DNA from 2 places in the Citrobacter sp. LJND-P06 genome. Region 2 is predicted to be linked to the other one. Evidence: predicted binding sites of a transcription regulator. Region 2 holds the regulator's gene; the other holds the start of a gene.
The links. The regulator CRP, encoded in region 2, controls carbon source genes, mostly activating them, when cyclic AMP is high. The targets are predictions, from matches to a motif close to ATGTGANNNNNNTCACAT.
Positions count from the first base shown of each region.

Region 1: a site for CRP is predicted at 1,392-1,409, ahead of ACO7SM_RS20125 (YjcB family protein). Genes of this name have one in related genera too.

Region 1 is NZ_CP187317.1:4,259,323-4,267,336, forward strand. Features, by position in the region: gene ACO7SM_RS20120 (EAL domain-containing protein) at 1-781, opposite strand, end outside; gene ACO7SM_RS20125 (YjcB family protein) at 1,541-1,822, shown strand; gene ssb1 (single-stranded DNA-binding protein SSB1) at 1,928-2,458, opposite strand; gene uvrA (excinuclease ABC subunit UvrA) at 2,708-5,530, shown strand; gene ACO7SM_RS20140 (MmcQ/YjbR family DNA-binding protein) at 5,592-5,942, opposite strand; gene aphA (acid phosphatase AphA) at 6,083-6,796, opposite strand; gene ACO7SM_RS20150 (ATP-binding protein) at 7,190-8,014, shown strand, end outside.
Region 2 is NZ_CP187317.1:360,132-368,145, forward strand. Features, by position in the region: gene ppiA (peptidylprolyl isomerase A) at 267-839, shown strand; gene ACO7SM_RS01620 (YhfG family protein) at 945-1,112, shown strand; gene ACO7SM_RS01625 (putative adenosine monophosphate-protein transferase Fic) at 1,102-1,704, shown strand; gene pabA (aminodeoxychorismate synthase component 2) at 1,736-2,299, shown strand; gene argD (bifunctional acetylornithine/succinyldiaminopimelate transaminase) at 2,385-3,605, shown strand; gene ACO7SM_RS01640 (YccS/YhfK family putative transporter) at 3,595-5,682, opposite strand; gene crp (cAMP-activated global transcriptional regulator CRP) at 5,734-6,366, opposite strand; gene ACO7SM_RS01650 (OsmC family protein) at 6,675-7,079, shown strand; gene ACO7SM_RS01655 (phosphoribulokinase) at 7,168-8,014, opposite strand, start outside.

The DNA of each region.
Region 1 (8,014 bases), 770 kb from region 2:
CCATCAACAGCAGAAGAATGCTACAGATAATGCCTAACGGCAGTGTCAGCGTGGCCTGGTGATACAGATTCTGGTAAAAACGGGCGTTTGAAGTCGAAACAATCACCGCTATCGGGCGTTTTTCGGAATGCACAATCGTGTAGAAACGATTGTCTTCCTGAAAAACTAATTTATTACGGCGTATCAGCGGGAGTAATTGTTCAACATTGGCCCACTCGCTGACAGAGAAAAATGATTCGGTGACCGTATCATACACCCCCCAGGCCAGGGACTGATCGTCAGACATCACTTCACTGTAAGATAACGGATTTATCACCGCTACATAGTTTCCCCTTTGCATATACGTCATTTTATAGCCTGCAAAAAAAGGGGTATCGCGATAGTAATAAATAGCGGTGTCAGGTTTTCGTTGATAATTGGCAGAGGGAATAATATAAGGGCTGGCGGGCGCCATAACGGTCGAACACAAGAAATGATCGCCCTGGGCATAAATTAGCTCGCTAATATACAGGCGACCACGAATAATATTCAGCATACGCTGCTGATGTGCGGAAGTGCATGCCTTGCCATGATACTGTTCTGCCGCATCACGCGCTAAATCAGCCTGTAGGATAACCAGCTCGGTTTTATCTAACGCCAGTTGTGCAAAAGAGTGAAGTTGGTTGTGCGTTTCGGATACCGCGCGTCCTTGTGCGAACCATAGCGCCAGCATCACGGGGAGCAATGCCACCATGATTGTTCCGAGGAACTTCAGCATCTTGCTGCGCGCACTACGATTCATTTCAGCCCTATTTCCCTGCAGTATATGTGCCTGTAATCATCAAGGCTGGATGTTCTGGCTCAATAATTCGAGTCGCAGGACAAACCGTAGTGACGCGGCACGTAAAAGCGAACCCAGGCACTCACAAAACGCAATGACCGGGGTGAACGAATGCAGCCGTCGCACATGCAACTTGAAACACGTTGAGCCTATAACAAACAGGTGGTTAAATTGCATGAATCTATCAACATTAGCAACAGACTTTTCTTAGTAAAAATCTGAGATTGACGGATGATGATAATATTTTCCCGTAAGGCAAACTTGAGGTTACGTTTATTTTTATTAAGGAATACGCGCCCCAGCAAGGATTCGGATTTTTCTTAAATGAAAATATGCGTATTTTTAAAGAATTTCGTTAACTTTTCTGAATGGTTAATTTTACTGAAAATATAAATGAGTAATAAAGATACATCTTTATTACTCAACGCCTGCCGCTAAATAATGTGAATAATCGCGCATACAACCTGAAACATGACCGCCAGAAGTCCTCTCCCCCCTTATTTACCACATATTTACTGTGGTTATAAAACAGGCAAAAAAGGGGGTTCCACGCTGGCGAATAAATCACTCGGTGTGATATAGTTCACAAAACGAATGAAACAAAAACAACGTTTCATTAAGTCTTGTTTTCAAAGCCCGCCGATAGCCAGAGTGCACCACGTCTCCCGTGAACAGCACCATGCTGTCCAGGGCAGCAGCTACTCTCAGAGGATTTGTTTCATGGCAACCATCACCACTGGCGTGGTTCTTCTTCGCTGGCAATTGCTGAGCGCCGTGCTCATGTTTTTAGCCAGCACGCTGAATATTCGGTTTCGTAAATCAGACGCTATTGGGCTGTCAGTCATCAGTAGCGCACTTGGCGTAGCCTCCGCCTGTTGGTTTGCGACCGGTCTGCTCGGCATTACTCTGGTGGATATCTCGACCATCTGGAGCAATATCGAATCGGTGATGGTGGAGGTGATGAGCCATACGCCACCCGAGTGGCCGATGGTGTTAGTCTGATGTTGAGAAGAGCCTCCTCCGTGGAGGCTTTTTATTAGGCAATAAAAAACCCCCTGCCGAGACAAGGGGTTGCAGAAAACACGTTACCGTATTAACCCATAATTATCAGAACGGGATGTCGTCATCGAAATCCATCGGCGGTTCGTTAGACGGTGCCGGTGCAGACTGCTGCGGACGAGACTGCGCGCCGCCGCTGAACTGATTGCCACCCTGAGGCTGTTGAGGCTGACCCCAACCACCCTGCTGCTGACCACCTGCACTGCCGCCTGCCGGAGCGCCGCCGCCCTGACGGCCACCCAGCATCTGCATGGTGCCGCCGACGTTAACCACCACTTCTGTCGTGTATTTTTCTACGCCGGACTGATCGGTCCATTTACGGGTACGCAACTGACCTTCAATATAGACCTGAGAACCTTTACGCAGGTATTCGCTGGCGACTTCCGCCAGTTTGCCAAACAGCACAACACGGTGCCATTCGGTCTGCTCTTTCATCTCACCGGTCGCTTTATCACGCCAGGATTCGGAAGTAGCCAGCGTAATGTTGGCAACTGCGCCACCATTCGGCATATAGCGTACTTCCGGGTCCTGGCCCAGATTACCGACGAGAATCACCTTGTTTACGCCTCTGCTGGCCATGATCGTGTCTCCTGAAAAACGTTTCTTAATAAGTGTAAGCGCGGGATTGTAGCATTTCCAATAGCGCTTTTACTACGTTGCGAGGTCGATTCCAGTCAACAACCTCAGCCGGACATTGTTACACAGGCACCTGCGTTTTGCATTCCGATACTGGATATCCATTCAGGTTTTATTGTGTCATAATTAACCGTTTGTCGTCACCGGTGGCTCCATGCGACCGGGCAAAAGCGTTTAATCCAGGAAAGGTGAATGGATAAGATCGAAGTTCGGGGCGCCCGCACCCATAATCTCAAAAACATCAACCTCGTCATCCCCCGCGACAAATTAATTGTCGTGACCGGGCTTTCGGGTTCTGGCAAATCCTCGCTCGCTTTCGACACCTTGTATGCCGAGGGGCAGCGTCGTTACGTTGAATCCCTTTCCGCGTATGCGCGTCAGTTTCTGTCGCTGATGGAAAAGCCGGACGTCGACCACATTGAGGGGCTGTCGCCCGCCATCTCAATTGAACAGAAATCGACGTCCCACAACCCGCGCTCTACGGTCGGGACAATTACCGAAATCCACGACTACCTGCGTCTGTTGTTCGCCCGCGTCGGTGAGCCGCGCTGCCCGGATCACGATGTTCCGCTGGCGGCCCAGACCGTCAGCCAGATGGTGGATAACGTGCTGTCGCAGCCAGAGGGAAAGCGCCTGATGCTGCTGGCGCCAGTTATCAAAGAGCGTAAAGGCGAACACACCAAAACGCTGGAAAATCTGGCGAGCCAGGGCTACATCCGCGCCCGTATTGACGGTGAGGTGTGCGATCTCTCCGATCCGCCGAAACTGGAACTGCAAAAGAAACACACCATTGAGGTGGTGATCGACCGCTTCAAAGTCCGCGACGATCTCTCCCAACGCCTGGCCGAATCGTTTGAAACGGCGCTGGAGCTTTCCGGCGGTACGGCGGTAGTGGCCGACATGGATGACCCAAAAGCGGAAGAGCTGCTCTTCTCCGCCAACTTCGCTTGTCCAATTTGCGGCTACAGTATGCGTGAACTGGAACCCCGGCTGTTTTCATTCAACAACCCGGCGGGCGCCTGCCCGACCTGCGACGGCCTTGGCGTGCAACAGTATTTCGATCCCGACCGGGTGATCCAGAATCCCGAGCTGTCACTGGCGGGTGGCGCTATCCGCGGCTGGGACCGTCGTAACTTCTATTACTTCCAGATGCTGAAATCGCTGGCTGAGCACTATAAGTTCGACGTGGATGCGCCGTGGGCCAGCCTGAGCGCGAATGTTCACAAAGTCGTGCTGTACGGTTCAGGTAAAGAGAACATTGAATTTAAGTACATGAACGATCGCGGCGATACCTCAGTACGTCGCCATCCGTTCGAAGGCGTGCTGCACAATATGGAGCGCCGCTACAAAGAGACGGAATCCAGTGCGGTGCGCGAAGAGCTGGCGAAGTTCATCAGTAATCGTCCGTGCGCCAGTTGTGAAGGTACGCGCCTGCGTCGTGAAGCACGTCATGTGTTTGTTGAAAACACGCCGCTGCCTGCGATTTCCGACATGAGCATCGGCCATGCGATGGACTTCTTCAGCAACCTCAAGCTCGCCGGTCAGCGGGCGAAGATCGCGGAGAAAATCCTGAAAGAGATCGGCGATCGCCTCAAGTTCCTCGTCAACGTCGGCCTGAATTACCTGACGCTTTCCCGTTCTGCGGAAACCCTCTCCGGCGGCGAAGCGCAGCGTATCCGTTTGGCCAGCCAGATTGGCGCGGGGTTAGTCGGCGTGATGTACGTGCTGGATGAACCGTCGATTGGTTTGCATCAACGTGACAACGAACGTCTGCTGGGAACGCTTGTCCATCTGCGTAATCTTGGTAACACCGTTATCGTCGTGGAACACGACGAAGATGCGATTCGCGCCGCTGACCATGTGATCGATATCGGCCCTGGCGCGGGCGTCCATGGCGGTCAGGTGGTAGCAGAAGGCACGCTCGACGATATCATGGCGGTTCCGGAATCGCTCACCGGCCAGTACATGAGCGGCAAACGCAAGATTGAAGTGCCCAAACAACGCGTTGCGGCGGATCCCGAGAAAGTGTTGCGACTGACGGGTGCGCGAGGCAACAACCTGAAAGACGTGACGCTGACGCTGCCCGTGGGCCTGTTTACCTGCATTACCGGCGTTTCCGGTTCCGGTAAATCGACCTTGATTAACGACACGTTGTTCCCGATTGCGCAAACGCAGTTGAATGGCGCGACGCTGGCTGAACCCGCGCCGTATCGCGATATTCAGGGTCTTGAACATTTTGATAAGGTCATCGACATCGACCAAAGCCCGATTGGCCGTACACCGCGTTCCAACCCGGCGACCTATACCGGCGTGTTCACCCCTGTACGTGAACTGTTTGCCGGTGTACCGGAATCACGCTCGCGCGGGTATACGCCAGGACGCTTCAGCTTTAACGTGCGTGGCGGGCGCTGCGAAGCCTGTCAGGGCGATGGCGTGATCAAAGTCGAAATGCACTTCCTGCCGGATATCTATGTGCCGTGCGATCAGTGCAAAGGCAAACGCTACAACCGCGAAACGCTGGAGATTAAGTACAAAGGCAAGACCATCCACGAAGTGCTGGATATGACCATCGAAGAAGCGCGCGAGTTTTTTGATGCCGTTCCGGCGCTGGCGCGTAAGCTGCAAACCCTGATGGATGTCGGTCTGACTTACATTCGTCTTGGTCAGTCGGCGACGACGCTCTCCGGTGGTGAAGCGCAGCGCGTGAAACTGGCGCGCGAGTTATCCAAACGCGGCACCGGGCAGACGCTCTATATTCTCGATGAGCCAACGACCGGTCTGCACTTTGCGGATATTCAGCAACTGCTGGACGTGCTGCATCAGTTGCGCGATCAAGGCAACACCATAGTGGTGATTGAGCACAATCTGGACGTGATTAAGACGGCGGACTGGATTGTCGATTTAGGCCCGGAAGGCGGCAGCGGCGGCGGGGAAATCCTCGTCTCCGGTACGCCAGAAACCGTTGCAGAGTGCGAAGCCTCACACACTGCCCGTTTCCTCAAACCGATGCTGTAGTGGTAGAAATGCCGCTTCCTGGGATGTCAGGAAGCGGCACTGATCGCCTCAACGTTCCGCGTCATATCAACTGCTTACGTTTCTCATCCGGTAGCGTGTTCACGGCCTGCTGATAAGAGGCGTCAACCAGGTAATAGATCTGCGAATCCGGCAGTGAGCCGTCCAGATATACCGTGCTCCAGTGCGCTTTGTTCAGATGTCGGCTGGGACGCACGTCGCTGTGTTGCTGCCGCAACAACTCTGCCAGTTCAGGGCTGGTTTTCAGAGAAACTGCAGGACGTTCTTCCACCTCTTTCACCATCGCGAAGAGGACATCTTCCACTTTAATTTGTGTGGCCTTCCAGTCGCTGTGCACGCTCTGCTCTGCGCCTGTTTTTGCCATGCAATATTGCAGTAACTCCGAATTGGTCATCTTTATTCCCCTTACACGCATGCCGCCCACTGAGAACATCTTTTATTCAGTGTGCAGCAAGTCAGCGAAAGGTAAAAGTGAACAGCTCAATTTTGTTTAAAAAAACAGCAAACCGGCAAGCGCAACGCTCCCCCACTGTCTTAATATTCTGAGTTGACGATCACTTCTTCACCAAACGCGCCTGCCTGCGGCAACGGTTTGTAGGTTGAGTTCGACGCACGCAGAATACGAACGCCACGAATCCCCACATCACGGGCGGCGGTAATATCGTTATCCGAATCGCCGTAGAACATCAGGATATTTTTACTCTGCAACCACTGTGTTTTGGTGTTCTGCCCTGCTTTATCACCCGCGAAGATCACCGGATTCATCGCCGCTGCCGGAATATGGAAGTTATCGGCCAGCGTTTTGGAGACAGTTTCTGTTTTCGTCTGACTGCGTCCGGTGACAAAGAAGATGCTGTCGCCGCGGCGAACATGCATGTCAATGAGTTGACGCGCGACCTCTTTCGGGATGCTGAACTCATCCCAGCCATTATTCATCTTCTCCCAGAACGCCGGATTCTTCAGGTAATCTTCACTGTCCGGGGACCAGGTTTTTTTGCCGCGCCAGAAGCCCGGGCTGGAAAACAGCACGGTGTCATCAATATCAAATCCGACGGCCATCGGGGGGCGTCCTGCCAGACTGTTTTCAATTTGTGCAACAGAAACCCAGTGAATGGGGGCTTGCTCTGCGAGCTTAGCGACATTGGTTCCGGGGTGTAATGGCGAAGGAGAAGAGGCCAGAGCTTCAGCGGGACCGTTTAGTGTGAACAATAAGCAAACGGCGCTCAATGCCAACGTTATCTTGCGCATATTTTTCCCTAAATAGTCAGCGAGTTATGATTATAAAATTGAGCCTGCGCTCAAAAAAACTCTCTGACCATAACCCCGGAGGGGGGTTAAGGGAAGAATTATCTCCGGTTTTGTTATAGAAAAAGAGCATGATCACACCCTGCCCTTAATTTATGTTACTGAATGTGATCACTCCCGATATAACACGCTGTGTGATAAACCACACAGTACCCGATGTATTCTGCTCACTTACTCACACAATGGTACTATTTCATTTCTCATCATCACTGCGTAAGGAATATACTGGTCGCATTTATCATACTCGTCCGTGGATACTGAATGAGAACACCATGCTCTTTTATTATTAAAAACAGATGGCGATTTCACATCACAAGTATTTTTCTCCTGATATTAATGCTGACCATCTCTGTATTATTTCTGCATATGCGTTTTATGACCTTAGTCGGCACGGATAAAATGCGTTTAGAGATGTACAAGTCAACATTATATTCAACGATAGATCAATATTATATTTTGCCTTATATGCTGTCGATGGACAATATAATAAAACAGTCTATGGACCAACCGGGTGATAATGTTTCCGAGAGCCTTAATAAGCATGTTGAGTATTTCAATACACAATTAAAAACAGCAGCGATATTTATTCTTAATGCGCAAGGCAAAACCATTGCTTCCAGTAACTGGAAAGAACCCGGAAGTTATGTGGGTCAGGACTATAGCTATCGCCCCTACTATAAACAAGCGATGATGGGGCTGAACGGTAGATTCTACGGTATCGGCAGTACAACGAATACCCCGGGATTCTTCCTGTCTACCGGTATCAAGCGCGAGGGAAAAATCGTCGGCGTCGTGGTCGTTAAAATTAGCCTTAATGATATTGAAAACGTATGGGCAGAAGGCCCTGAAAATATCATCGTGAGTGATGAACACAGCATTATATTTTTAAGTTCAAAGTCACAATGGCGAATGAGAACCTTAGAACCATTACCTTCTCAAATAAAAGAAAAATTACAATTAACTCGTCAATACAGTTTAAATAACATTTTACCTGCTGATTATTATCCATGTTTCACATTTGGTGAGTTTATTTTCTTAAAAGAGAAAGCAAATCAATTTTGTTTATTACCCCGTTTTTACACTCAGCAAATTACCATTCCCGAGTTTAACTGGAAAATGACCATCATTGTGCCATTAGATAATTTCTACTGGACATGGGCA
Region 2 (8,014 bases):
ACTGGCCTGTGTATAGAGGTGTAAAGCGCGTTGACAGCGCAATGGGCGGGCAGATTTTAGGCGTTTTAGTGATGTATTTAAATATTTTTTAGTAATTGATACATTTGTTGCATTTTTTAAAGTGATATTTGTCACAAAAAAATTAGGCGGCCTGACATGACCAGGGGATCCGATACGTAAAATTAAGTAAAGGGATGGCCTTGTCATGGAAGGCTCTTTAGAATCAATCCACTTGCTTTTGTTTCTGCTCCCGTTAAGGAAATCTCATGCTCAAATCGACTCTGGCGGCTGTTGCAGCTGTTCTCGCTCTTTCCGCTCTCTCTCCTGCAGCGCTGGCAGCGAAAGGTGATCCTCGCGTTCTGCTGACAACTTCTGCCGGTAATATTGAGCTGGAGCTGAATAGCCAGAAAGCGCCTGTTTCAGTACAAAATTTTGTCGATTATGTAAACAGTGGTTTCTACAATAACACCACGTTTCACCGTGTGATCCCCGGCTTTATGGTTCAGGGCGGCGGTTTTAACGAACAAATGCAGCAGAAGAAACCTAACCCGCCAATCAAAAATGAAGCGGATAACGGTTTACGTAACACCCGTGGCACCATTGCGATGGCGCGTACGGCCGACAAAGACAGCGCGACCAGCCAGTTCTTTATCAACATCGCGGACAATGCTTTCCTCGATCACGGCCAGCGTGACTTCGGCTATGCCGTTTTCGGTAAAGTCGTGAAGGGGATGGATGTGGCGGACAAAATCTCCCAGGTTCAGACCCATGACGTGGGGCCGTATCAAAACGTTCCGTCAAAACCGGTTGTTATCCTCTCCGCGAAAGTTCTGCCGTAATCGCATTTTGCGCGGGCACTGATGCCCGCGCGACTCCCGGCCTCTGCGTAACCCGAAATTGCTGCTTATACTTGTGGCAAGTGAAGGCGCATTCAGGGAGGTCACGTGAAAAAGCTCACCGATAAACAAAAATCTCGTCTCTGGAAACATCTGCGAAACGCCAATTTCCAGGCCAGCCGCTGTCTTGAAGGTGTTGAAATCCTACTGGTTACTCTGACCGCTGAGGAAGCCCTTGTACGCCTTGAGGCGTTGAGGAGGCACTATGAGCGATAAATTTGGTGAAGGACGCGACCCCTATCTTTACGACGGTCTCGATGTCATGCGTAACCGTTTAGGCATTCGTCAGGTTCAACGTCTGGAGCAGGCAGCATATGAACTGACGGCATTACGCGCCGCGACCATTGAACTGGGGCCGCGGGTTCGTGGTTTACCTTACCTGTGCGCTATTCATCGCCAACTTTATCAGGACATTTTCGACTGGGCGGGAAAATTACGCGAAGTGGATATCTATCAGGGGGACACGCCTTTCTGCCATTTTGCCTGGATCGAAAAAGAGGGCAATGCCCTGATGCAGGATCTGGAAGAAGAAGGGTATCTGTCCGGATTGCCAAAAGAGAAATTCGTCGTCAGGCTCGCGCATTATTATTGTGAAATTAATGTGCTGCATCCGTTTCGTATCGGCAGCGGCCTGGCGCAGCGCATCTTCTTTGAACAACTGGCGATTCATGCCGGTTACGCGCTGAGCTGGAACGGTATTCAGGCGGATGAGTGGAATCAGGCCAACCAGAGTGGCGCCATGGGCGACCTGTCGGCATTGCAGGCAATATTTCGTAAAGTGGTGAGCGAAGCGGAGGAAACTGAGTAGAATAGCGCGGTTCTAACGTACCGGAGCCGCCATGATCCTGCTAATCGACAACTACGATTCTTTCACCTGGAACCTCTACCAGTATTTTTGCGAGCTTGGCGCGGATGTGCTGGTCAAACGGAATGACGAGTTGACGCTGGCGCAAATCGACGCGCTCAATCCGCAAAAGATCGTAATTTCTCCAGGCCCCTGCACGCCGAACGAAGCCGGAATTTCGCTGGATGTGATTCGCCATTATGCCGGGCGATTGCCCATCCTGGGCGTGTGCCTGGGCCACCAGGCACTGGCGCAGGCGTTCGGCGCGACCATCGTTCGGGCCGCGAAAGTCATGCATGGCAAAACCTCACCGATAACCCATACCGGTCAGGGGGTTTTCCTGGGGTTGCCGACGCCATTGCGTGTGACGCGTTACCATTCTCTGGTGATTGACCCCGCCACGCTTCCCGCCTGTTTTGACGTCACCGCCTGGAGTGAAACCCAGGAAATTATGGGCATTCGTCATCGGGAATGGGATCTGGAAGGCGTACAGTTTCATCCAGAAAGTATTCTCAGCGAACAAGGGCATCAGCTACTGGCAAATTTCCTCCAGCGCTGATTTGTAGTTGCTATCTAGTGATTTTTTATGCATATTTTGTGATTATAATTTCACATTAATTTCTGCATAACTGGGTGGTCATAAGATGGCAACTGAACAAACTGCAATTACGCGCGCGACTTTTGATGAGGTTATCCTGCCGATTTATGCACCGGCGGAGTTTATTCCGGTAAAAGGCAAAGGTAGCCGCGTCTGGGATCAACAAGGAAAGGAATACGTTGATTTTGCTGGCGGGATTGCAGTAACGGCGTTGGGGCATTGTCACCCGGCGCTGGTTGAGGCGCTGAAAACCCAGGGCGAAACGTTGTGGCACACCAGTAACGTCTTCACCAATGAACCGGCGCTACGACTGGGGCGTAAGCTTATCGACGCGACGTTTGCAGAACGCGTGCTGTTCATGAACTCTGGTACAGAAGCGAATGAAACGGCCTTCAAACTGGCACGTCATTACGCCTGCGTGCGCCACAGCCCATTCAAAACCAAAATCATCGCCTTCCACAATGCGTTTCACGGTCGCTCGCTGTTCACCGTAACGGTTGGCGGCCAGCCGAAGTATTCCGATGGTTTTGGGCCGAAACCGGCCGACATCGTCCACGTTCCCTTTAACGATCTTCATGCGGTGAAAGCCGTGATGGATGACCATACCTGCGCGGTGGTGGTGGAGCCCATCCAGGGGGAAGGAGGATTAACGGCGGCAACTCCCGAGTTTCTGAAAGGACTGCGTGAATTGTGCGACCAGCATCAGGCATTGCTGGTCTTTGATGAAGTGCAGTGCGGCATGGGGCGTACAGGCTCCCTGTTTGCGTATATGCACTATGGCGTGACGCCGGATATTCTGACCAGCGCCAAGGCGCTTGGCGGCGGGTTCCCGGTGAGCGCCATGCTGACCACGCAGGAGATTGCCAGTGCGTTTCACGTCGGTTCCCACGGTTCTACCTACGGTGGCAACCCGCTGGCCTGCGCGGTTGCTGGCGCGGCGTTCGATATTATTAACACGCCAGACGTGCTGGACGGCATTCAGACAAAACGGCAGAAATTTGTTCAGCATTTGCAGAAAATTGACGAGCAGTACGACGTCTTCAGCGACATTCGCGGGATGGGACTGTTGATTGGGGCAGAGTTGAAGCCGCAATATCAGGGACGAGCGCGCGAGTTTCTTTATGCGGGCGCGAATGAAGGCGTGATGGTGCTGAATGCCGGCCCGGATGTGATGCGCTTCGCCCCCTCGCTGGTGGTGGAAGAGGCGGATATCGATGAGGGAATGCAGCGTTTCGCTCAGGCCGTCGCGAAAGTCGTTAACGCTTAATATCCCGTAACTGACGGCTGAGCCAGATCCCGTGGTGAGGCCGTTGACGCCAGGCGACCGACGAAATGGTGTGCATGGTTTTCAGGTGGCCCAGTATGCGCTGCAGGTGCTGTTCCAGGGTACTTAATGACCCATGGGAGAGCATCTCTGGCGCTTCCAGGATATTCACATCGCCAGAACTGCCCGGCCCGTCATACTCCAGACGCTGCTGGCAGCGCTGGAGCGCAATTTCGCACGATTCCAGATAGCGTTGCGCAAGGTCTGGCGTCAGCATCGTATGTTCCCGCGCCAGCGTGGTCATGGCGTTGATGTGCTCGACAATAAACTGGCTGTGCGTCACCCACAGTTTCATATCGGCCAGATAGTGCGCGTTAAAGCCGGGTTCCTGCATGGCCTGATTCAGCGAGTTGTACAGCGTGTTGTGCGCCTGATTGACACGCATACGCTGATACGCAAGCGGTGTTGCCTGTGGATTGTCGCTGAGGATCAGGCGTATAGCGTCTTGATCGGCTTCCAGCGCGTCGTGGGCGTTTTTGCGTAACAGACCGCTCTGCCACTGCGGCCAGAGCCAGACCGTTCCGCCAAACGCGATCAGGCAGCCAATCACCGTATCAATAAACCGCGGCACAATGTACTGCTCACCGTTTAACGTCAGCAATTGCAGGGTATACACCGCAGTGACCGTAAACCCGACCGTTGCCCAACCGTAATTTTTACGAATGATCAGATAGCTCACCAGTGTAATGACCAGCATGCCCGCTAGCGTGAAGCCTTCGGGAATATGGAAGTGTAGCGTCACGCCCGCAATCACCAGCCCGACCAGCGTACCTACCGAACGGTGTAATATGCGAACCCGCGTCGCGCCGTAGCCGTTTTGCGTCACAAACAGCACCGTCATCAGGATCCAGTACGGTTTCGGCAGATGTAACGCGCTGCCCATCAGACTGGCGATACTCAGCATGACGCTAATACGCCCGGCATTTCGCAGCGCGGGCGACTTGAAGGACAGATAGTTTTTTAACGCCGGGATCAGCGGGAGTCGGCGCTGTTTATCCGCCATCAGGTCGCGGGCGTAGAGCGGGCGTTGGGTCCGCAATACGCGGGCAATGCGGCTAAAGTGCCAGTAACAGAACTGACCGACCGGGTTATCGGGATGCTGGTTAGCGATTTTCTCCAGCGCACCAATCTGTTTTTCCATGGTAAAGCGAGTTGGCAGGCGGTGATACAGAATATCATCCGCCAGGATGCGTAAACGTGCGGCGACCGTTTGAGCGTTCCAGCGAATCACCTGTTCCGCATGGCTGCGTTCGACCAGCTTTTGCACCTCTTCCGGCTGATGCAGACTGACGGAGATATGTTCCTGTAGGTCCAGCGCTTCCTGGAAGGCCCGCAGCAGACGTTTGTATTCATTGTTGTGATGCGCCGACAGCATGTGCATTTGCTGGTAACACTGGGTGATGAGATCCACCGCTTTCTGTTGGCGTACCAACAAAGGCGGCAGCGCTTTTTCAGGATCCGCATGCTGGGTGAGCAGACTGTATTTGGCTTCGCAGTAGTCGGCCAATTCGCGGTACAACAAACTGAGCGACTCGCGCAGCGGTTGTTCACGCCAGAGCCAAAACCAAAACCAGTTAAAAAGCCCGTACCACAGGGTGCCCAGGGCATAGATCAGCAACGGCTCCCACACGGGCATGTTACCGGCAAGGCTGAGTGTGAAAATGGCGGCGATCAGCGAAGCCGGCAGGAGTCGGGCATGTAAGGCGCTGAGTTCAGCCGTCACGCCAAGAATCAGCGTTAAACCCGTCAGAATCAGCGGCAGCGGTATTGCTTGCGCGAGCAGGAGCTGCATTGCCAGGCTGCATCCGGCAAACAGCGATGCACCAATGACTAAGCGTTTGAAAAAGCGTTTGTGGGGGGTATCAAGCCCGGCGATGTTGCAGCAGGCGGGAACGAGAGAAAAGAGCAATCCCAGATGCAACTGGCCGATGATAAGGCCGATCGCCACAGGTAAACACAACACCAGCGTTTGCCGCAGTGCGTAGTTGATTTCAGGGTGATAGATCAGTCTTCGCCACATCGGTGCCAACAAAAATGGCGTATTACAGGGTAATACGCCATTTTGACGGGGTTAACGAGTGCCGTAGACGACGATGGTCTTACCGTGCGCGGAGATCAGGTTCTGATCTTCCAGCATTTTCAGAATACGACCAACGGTTTCGCGAGAACAGCCAACGATCTGACCGATCTCCTGACGGGTGATTTTGATTTGCATGCCGTCCGGGTGAGTCATCGCATCGGGTTGTTTCGCCAGGTTCAGCAGAGTCTGAGCGATACGACCGGTTACGTCGAGGAAGGCAAGGTTGCCGACTTTTTCGGACGTAACTTGCAGGCGACGAGCCATCTGGGAAGACAGGCGCATCAGAATATCCGGGTTCACCTGGATCAATTGGCGAAATTTTTTGTAGGAGATTTCAGCGACTTCACAGGCCGTTTTTGCACGAACCCATGCACTGCGCTCCTGGCCTTCTTCAAACAGGCCCAATTCGCCAATAAAATCGCCCTGATTCAGATAAGAAAGGATCATCTCTTTCCCTTCTTCGTCTTTAATCAGCACAGCCACTGAGCCTTTAACGATGTAGTACAACGTTTCTGCTTTTTCACCCTGGTGAATCAGCGTGCTCTTCGACGGGTACTTATGAATGTGGCAATGAGACAAGAACCATTCGAGAGTCGGGTCTGTTTGCGGTTTGCCAAGCACCATGCGCGGTTATCCTCTGTTATAAGCTGTCTCCAGAGCCAGAAAACGACGCTGTCTCTGGGGTTGCCAAAATATGCTTCCCGCTGCCAGGGAAGGGGGCTGCTAAAAATGTACTGCAGCCTGTAATGTGATGTTCTCTGCATACATGCAGTACGTCAATGTATTACTGTAGCATCCTGACTGTTTTAGCATAGCTTTCGCTGTGTGTCTCCTGGTGTCTCGCTTCAGCTTGATACAGGTCGCCTTCCGTTGCGAGATTTGTTATGTCCGCGTAATCTGTCAGGAAAATTGAAACATTGGAGTTACGAAATATGCAAGCGCGTGTGAAATGGGTTGAAGGCCTAACCTTCCTGGGAGAGTCTGCTTCCGGACACCAGGTTTTGATGGATGGTAACTCCGGTGATAAAGCACCGAGTCCGATGGAAATGGTGTTAATGGCTGCGGGTGGGTGCAGTGCGATCGATGTGGTGTCTATTCTGCAAAAGGGACGCCAGGACGTGACCAATTGCGAAGTGAAGCTCACTTCCGAGCGTCGTGAAGAGGCGCCGCGCCTGTTCACGCATATCAATCTGCATTTCATTGTGACTGGCAATGATCTCAAAGACGCCGCCGTTTCGCGCGCAGTCGATCTGTCTGCTGAAAAATATTGTTCCGTGGCGTTGATGCTGGAAAAAGCAGTGAATATCACGCATTCATACGAAGTGATTGCTGCCTGATGATCCTTGCCTGATGGCGCTGCGCTTATCGGGCCTACGACAGGAGTAGGCCGGATAACGCAACACCGCCATCCGGCAAAATCTTACCTTACTCGATTTTTTTGCCTTCCATCAGTCGCTGAACCAGCGGCAGCATGATCAACTCCATTGCCAGTCCCATTTTGCCGCCCGGCACGACTAATGTATTGATATGTGAAATAAACGAGCCCTGAAGCATTGCCAGCAGCCAGGGAAAATCGATCCCTTCCAGATTACGAAAATGAATAACGACAAAGCTCTCGTCTAATGACGGGATGCCTTTTGCCGCGAAGGGATTCGAGGTGTCCACCGTGGGGACGCGCTGAAAGTTAATATGCGTACGGGAGAACTGCGGGGTGATGTAGTTGATGTAATCATCCATAGAGCGAACCACCGAATCCATCACCGCCTCGCGGGAGTGTCCACGCTCGCTGGTGTCGCGGATCAGTTTTTGTATCCACTCCAGGTTGACTATCGGTACTACGCCAACCAGTAAATCCACATGGCGCGCCACGTTATGCTGCGGCGTCACTACGCCACCGTGCAGTCCTTCATAGAACAGGACGTCGGTCGGTTCGGGCAGGGGTTGCCATGGCGTGAAGGTTCCCGGCACCTGATTCCACGGTACTGCTTCATCGTAGGTATGCAGATATTTCCGCGACTGGCCTTTGCCCGCGTGTCCGTACTCGCCGAACGTTTGTTCCAGCAGACCAAAATCATTGGCTTCGGGGCCGAAATAACTGATATGTCGCCCGGCGTCCCGCGCTTTGCGGATCGCCATGTCCATTTCCGGACGCGTATAGCGATGAAAGCTGTCGCCTTCCACCTCGGCGGCGCGCAGATTTAACTGTGAAAAAATTTTACGGAACGCGAGGCTGGTGGTGGTGGTCCCCGCGCCGCTGGATCCTGTTACCGCA